2 regions of the Micromonospora sp. NBRC 110037 genome follow, and region 1 is predicted to be linked to the other one. Evidence: riboswitches for the same ligand, from Rfam matches in the RefSeq annotation. Region 1 holds a riboswitch; the other holds the start of a gene.
The links. A riboswitch is a leader RNA that binds a small molecule or an ion and turns the genes downstream of it on or off. The one in region 1 is predicted to bind glycine.
Positions count from the first base shown of each region.

Region 2: another riboswitch for glycine. It lies ahead of gcvP (aminomethyl-transferring glycine dehydrogenase); the one in region 1 lies ahead of gcvT (glycine cleavage system aminomethyltransferase GcvT).

Region 1 is NZ_BBVA01000005.1:34,292-37,619, forward strand. Features, by position in the region: gene A4R25_RS16475 (collagenase) at 1-106, shown strand, start outside; gene A4R25_RS16480 (LysR family transcriptional regulator) at 215-1,177, shown strand; glycine riboswitch at 1,282-1,371, shown strand; gene gcvT (glycine cleavage system aminomethyltransferase GcvT) at 1,510-2,637, shown strand; gene gcvH (glycine cleavage system protein GcvH) at 2,670-3,047, shown strand; gene glyA (serine hydroxymethyltransferase) at 3,054-3,328, shown strand, end outside.
Region 2 is NZ_BBVA01000002.1:1,593,927-1,597,254, forward strand. Features, by position in the region: gene A4R25_RS06275 (NAD(P)H-binding protein) at 1-368, opposite strand, end outside; gene A4R25_RS06280 (NAD-dependent protein deacetylase) at 449-1,291, shown strand; glycine riboswitch at 1,351-1,442, shown strand; gene gcvP (aminomethyl-transferring glycine dehydrogenase) at 1,515-3,328, shown strand, end outside.

The DNA.
Region 1 (3,328 bases):
CAACACCGAGTCGTTGGCCGTCCCCAGCCCGGCCGCCGGGTACCACTACATCAGCCTCTACGGGAAGACCGCCTGCTCCGGCGCCACGGTGAGCACGCGCTACTGAACCACATGTGATGGGTATGAGCGCGCCGCCCGGCGAGAGTCGCCGGGCGGCGCGCCCGCCTGCCCTGTGGCCGCCGCACTGCCTGCGGTCGCGTGCATAATCTCGGTCATGGGCATCGATGTGCGCCACCTGCGGGCGATCAGTGCCATCGCCGAGGCCGGAAGCGTGACCGGCGCCGCCGCCCGCCTGGGCCTGTCGCAGCCCGCGCTGACGGCCCAGGTGCATCGGATCGAGAAGACGGTCGGTGGGCCGCTGTTCGTCCGAAGCCGTACCGGTATGCAACCGACCGAACTCGGCAAGCAGGTGCTCCAGCGCGCCCGCGTCGTGCTGGCCGAGGTCGACGCGCTCGTCGAGGACTTCGGCGACCGGCACCCCATTCCGGGCCTGCTCCGACTCGGCACCGTCCACATCGCCTGCGCGGGCAGTCTCGTACGCCATGTCGCGGAAGCGTTCCCGGATCCGGAGATCGCGCTGCAGATCGAGCCGTCCTCGCGCCTGTTGGTGGAGGCACTCACCCGAGGCCAGTTGGATGCCGCGTTGCTGGGCATCCTTGAGGGCTTCGAGCTGCCGATCGGTCCCACGCTCACCAGCCGGCCGCTGATCCCCCGTTACCCGATCTTTGTCGCCATGTCCGCCTCCCACCCGCAGTCCCACCACGAGCAGGTGCGGCTGGCCGACCTGAGAAACGAATCGTGGGTGTGCCCGCCGGGGCCGGACGACGGCTCACTCGCCTCGCTGCGACGGGCCTGCCGCGCCGCAGGTTTCGAGCCGAAGATCCGGTACGAAGCGCCGAGTGGCGCCGCGCACCCACTGGTGGCCGCCGGAGACGGTGTCCGGCTGGTCGACCCGACCTGGGCCCCGGCCGCCGGGACTCGGGTGCTGCCGCTGCGCGGGGAGCCGCAGTTGCTGGCCAGGCTGGTGGTCGTCTGGCGGCGCGATGCGCTGACCCATGCAGAGAGCAGCGCCCTGTTCCAGGCCATCACCCGGGCCTACCTGGATCACGTGAACGACAACGCTGCCTTCGCCCGATGGTGGCGGGCCAATCCCCACGCCCATCCCGCAGCGTCGTAGCGATCCGACGCGATATATAGGCGTCAGCTATGGGCAGGATGATGTTGACGCGGTATGTGCGGTCACCTAACCTGCGAATGACTCACAACTACATAGACACCATTCGAACCTGCACGGGAGAGACTCCGTTCATTCGGAGCGCCGAAGGAGCAAACTCCCAAGAAACTCTCAGGCCCCATTACCGTGCAGGCGAGGTAACTCTGGAAAGCAGACGACCGTCGTCTCACCCACGGTGCAAGCCGCTGACGCAGCGGTGAAGCTCTCAGGTCAATGACAGAGCGGGAGGCAACCGACCGATCGACGCCGCGTGCGTCGGGACGAGGAGCGCCCCCGTGCACCAGGACCCTGCGGCTCTGCTCCGCTCACCTCTGCATGCATCGCACATAGAACACGGAGCTCGATTCACCGACTTCAGCGGCTGGCGGATGCCCCTCCGCTACGGAAGCGAGCTCGCTGAGCACCGCGCCGTACGCGAACAGGCCGGCCTCTTCGATCTCAGCCACATGGGTCAGATCGAGGTGACGGGGCCGGAGGCCCCGACAGCGCTGGACTACGCTCTGGTCGGACACCTGTCTGCCGTACCGATCGGCGGCGCGCGCTACACCATGCTCTGCGACGCCGCCGGCGGGGTGCTGGACGACCTCGTTGCCTATCGCCTCGCATCGCACCGGTACCTGCTGGTCGTCAACGCCATCAACACACGCGTCGTCTATGAGGCCATCAGGACCCGTTGTGCGGACTACGCGGCCTGGGCCGCCGACCGCACGAACGAGCGGGCGATCATCGCGGTGCAGGGGCCGAGCGCCGCCCCCATCGTGGAAGCCCTGACCGGTACGGGACTCACCCGACTTCGCTACTACACCGCAGCGCTACTGGACATCGACGGTCGTCCAGCCGTCGTCGCTCGTACCGGCTACACCGGCGAAGACGGCTTCGAACTGCTCGTACACGCCGAAGACGCGGTCCGCACGTGGGAAGCAGCGCTTGTGGCCGGTCGGCGTCACGGCTTGACGCCCACGGGGCTCGCGTGCCGCGACACCCTCCGCATCGAGGCTGGAATGCCGTTGTACGGCGCAGAGATCGGCCGTGACGTCACCCCGTTCGATGCCGGGCTGGGGCGGGTGGTGTCCTTCGTCAAACCAGGCGACTTCGTCGGACGAGCCGCACTGGCCGAGGCCCACAAGAGCGGTGTCACCCGTCGGCTTGTCGGCCTCGTCGCGTCCGGGCAGAGAATTCCCCGAGCGGGCCAGCAGGTGGTGACGCTGACCGACGACGGCCATGGCGCTGATCCGGTCGGCCTCATCACCAGCGGCGCCCCTTCACCCACATTCAAGCGGCCGATCGCGATGGCCAGCATCCGTGCCGGCACTGGCGACAGCATCCGGCTGGCCGTGCAGGTCCGGGGGACCACCGAGCCGGTCGAGATCGTCCCTCTTCCGTTCTACCGTCGTCCGCGGTGATCCGCGGCCATTCCTTGCGAGGGTTCAGCGTCATGAACGTACCGGAACACCTGAAGTACAGCCCCAACCACGAGTGGGTCAACGACTCGGTTCAGCCGGCCGAAGTGGGCATCACCGCTTTCGCCGCCGAAGCGCTCGGTGATGTCATCTACGTGGAACTGCCCGAGCCGGGGAGCCAGCTGACTGCCGGTGACGTGTGTGGAGAGGTCGAATCCACGAAGTCGGTCGCGGAGCTGTACCTCCCGGTCAGTGGAGAGGTCGTCGCCGTCAACGAGGCGGTCATCGCCGATCCGGGCCTGATCGGCGCCGATCCGTACGGCAAAGGCTGGCTCCTGCGGGTCCGGTTGGCGCAGGTGCCTTCCCTGATGTCGCCGGACGAGTACCGCGCCTTCTCCGACGAGTCGCGGTAGGCCCCGATGGCAGCCTTCGACGATGATCTGGCCGATCTCGACCCCGCCGTCGCCGAGGCGATCGGCCGGGAGCTACGCCGGCAGCACGAGACCTTGGGCATGATCGCCTCCGAGAATCTCGCGCCCCGAGCCGTCCTCCAGGCGCAGGGATCGGCCCTCACCAACAAGTACGCGGAGGGCTACCCGGGGCGGCGCTACTACAGCGGATGCGAGCATGTCGACGACATCGAACTCCTGGCGATCGACCGGGCCAAGCGGCTGTTCGGCGCCACCTACGCGAA
Region 2 (3,328 bases), on a different contig from region 1:
CCGTCGGCGGGTGCGTCGTCCACGCCCATGGAGGAGACCAGCAGGTAGCGGCGTACGCCGGCTTGTGCGGCGGCGTCGGCGAGCAGCACTGCGGCGCCGCGGTCGACGGTGTCCTTGCGGGCGGCGCCGCTGCCCGGTCCGGCGCCGGCGGCGAACACGACGGCGTCGGCGCCGGCCAGGTGGGCGGCGAGGGTGTCGACGTCGGTGTGTTCCAGGTCGCAGAGGACCGGTTCGGCGCCGGCGGCACGTAGCGCGGCGGCGTGGTCGGGGTTGCGGATGAGCCCGAGCGCGGTGTCTCCGCGTCCGGCCAGTTCCCGCTCCAGCAGTTTGGCGATTTTGCCGTGCCCTCCGGCGATGACGACGCGCATGCGATCAACGTAGCCCGGCCGGGCGCGCCCCGCCGGGCGTCCGGGTGGGAGGTGCGGGTCCGGCGAGGGACCATGGACGGGTGAGTGAGGCGTTCGAGGCGTTGGCGCGGCTGGTGGCCGCCGGGGACGTGGTGGTGCTCAGCGGCGCGGGCCTGTCCACCGAGTCGGGCATTCCGGACTACCGGGGGCCCAGCGGCGCGTCCCGCCGGCACACCCCGATGACGTACCAGGAGTTCACCCGGGATCCGCTGGCGCGGCGGCGGTACTGGGCGCGCAGCCACCTGGGCTGGCAGACCATCGCGCGGGCGGCGCCGAACGAGGGGCACCGGGCGGTGGCGCGGCTGCAGGCGGCCGGGCTGCTCGGCGGCATCATCACGCAGAACGTCGACGGGTTGCACACCGCCGCCGGCGCCACCGGCGTGATCGAGTTGCACGGCCGCCTCGACGAGGTGACGTGCCTGGACTGCGGCAACGCCACCGGCCGCGAGGAGCTGCACCGGCGCCTGTCGGAGGCGAACCCGGGTTTCGACGCGCGGGTGGCGCACGTCAACCCCGACGGCGACGTGGACCTGCCGGACGAGGCGGTGGCCGGGTTCCGCACGGTCGACTGCGCGCTGTGCGGCACCGGCATGCTGAAACCGGACGTGGTGTTCTTCGGCGAGACGGTGCCCGCGTCGCGGGTGGCCGACTGTTTCGCCCTGGTGGAGGGGGCCCGGGCGCTGCTGGTGCTGGGGTCGTCGTTGACGGTGATGTCGGGGCGGCGGTTCGTGCTGCGCGCGGCCCGCCACGGCATCCCGGTGGCGATCGTCAACCAGGGCGTCACCCGCGGCGACACCTACGCGGCGCTGCGCCTGGACGCGCCGCTGGGCGCCACCCTGCGCGCGCTGGCGGACCGGTGCGCGGCGGCCCCGGCGCCGGTGTGATCGACAACCCCGGGACATGAGCCGGAAACACGCCCGCTGGTAGCGTTGGGGGTGCCGGTACCACCCACGTGGGAGAGACCGCCGATCCCGGCGGCGCCGAAGGGGCAGATTCTCCCCGGAACCTCTCAGGCAAAAGGACCACGTGGGCAGGCGCTGTGGAGCGCGTCAGCGCGACTCAGGGGGAGGCCGACCCGTCGACCTCGCCCCCCAAGGAGCGCAGCGCATGACCGCAGAGCAGTTCGCCGACCGGCACATCGGCCCCGGCCCGGCCGACGAGCGCCGGATGCTGGAGGCCGTCGGTTACGGCTCCGTCGACGAGCTGATGGACGCCGCGATCCCCGAGGTGATCCGCTGGCACGGCACCCTGGACCTGCCCGCCCCGGCCAGTGAGCGGGAGGCGATCGCCGAGCTGCGCGCCCTCGCGTCCCGCAACACCGTCGCCGTGTCCATGATCGGTCTGGGTTACCACGGCACGCACACCCCGGCGGTGATCCGCCGCAACGTGCTGGAGAACCCCGCCTGGTACACCGCGTACACGCCGTACCAGCCGGAGATCAGCCAGGGCCGGTTGGAGGCGCTGCTGAACTTCCAGACCATGGTCACCGACCTGACCGGTCTGGCCACTGCGAACGCCTCGATGCTCGACGAGGGCACCGCCGCGGCCGAGGCGATGACCCTCGCGCGCCGCGCGTCCAGGAGCAAGAGCCCGGTGTACGTCGTCGACGCCGACGCGCTGCCGCAGACCGTCGCGGTGATCACGAGCCGCGCCGAGCCCCTCGGCATCGACGTGCGGGTGATCGACGTGGAGCGTGACGAGCTGCCGGCGGAGTTCTTCGGCCTGCACCTGCAGTACCCGGGCGCGTCCGGCGCGGTCCGCGACGACCGGGCGCTGGTCGACGCGGCGCACGGCGTGGGCGCGCTGGTGACGGTCGCCGCGGATCTGCTGGCGTTGACGCTGCTGCGCCCGCCGGGCGAGATCGGCGCCGACATCGCCGCCGGCACCACCCAGCGGTTCGGTGTGCCGATGGGCTTCGGCGGTCCGCACGCCGGTTACCTGGCGGTGCGCTCCGGCCTGGAGCGGATGCTGCCGGGCCGCTTGGTCGGGGTGTCCCGCGACGCCGACGGCAACCCGGCGTACCGGCTGGCGTTGCAGACCCGCGAGCAGCACATCCGGCGGGAGAAGGCGACCAGCAACATCTGCACCGCGCAGGTGCTCCTCGCCGTGATGGCCGGCATGTACGCCGTCTACCACGGCCCGGACGGGCTGCGCGCCATCGCCCGGCGTACCCACGAGGCGGCGGCGCGGCTCGCGGCCGGGCTGCGCGCCGGCGGCGTTCAGGTCGCGGACGTCGCGTTCTTCGACACCGTCACCGCGACCGTGCCGGGCCGGGCCGCCGACGTGGTGGCCGCCGCCGCGGCGCGCAACGTGAACCTGCGGCTGGTCGACGCCGACCGGGTCGGCATCTCCTGCGACGAGACCACCACGCCCGCGCACCTGCAGGCGGTGTGGGCGGCGTTCGGCGTCGACGGGTTCGACGGCGAGGTGGACGCGGCCCTGCCCGGCGGGCTGGCCCGCACGTCGGACTTCCTCACCCACCCGGTGTTCCACAGCCACCACTCGGAGACGGCGATGCTGCGCTACCTGCGCCGCCTGGCCGACTTCGACTACGCGCTGGACCGCGGCATGATCCCGCTGGGGTCGTGCACGATGAAGCTCAACGCCACCACCGAGATGGAACCGATCACCTGGCCGGAGTTCGCGCACCTGCACCCGTTCGCGCCGAACGCGCAGACCACCGGGTACCGGGAGCTGATCGCGCAGCTGGAGGGCTGGCTGGCCGAGGTCACCGGCTACGACGCGGTCAGCGTGCAACCCAACGCCGGGTCGCAGGGTGAGCTGGCCGGGCTGCTGGCGATCCGCGGCTACCACCGCGAGCGCGGCGAGGCCCACCGCGACGTGTGCCTGATCCCGTCGTCGGCGCACGGCACCAACGCCGCGTCCGCCGTGATGGCCGGCATGCGGGTCGTGGTGGTCGG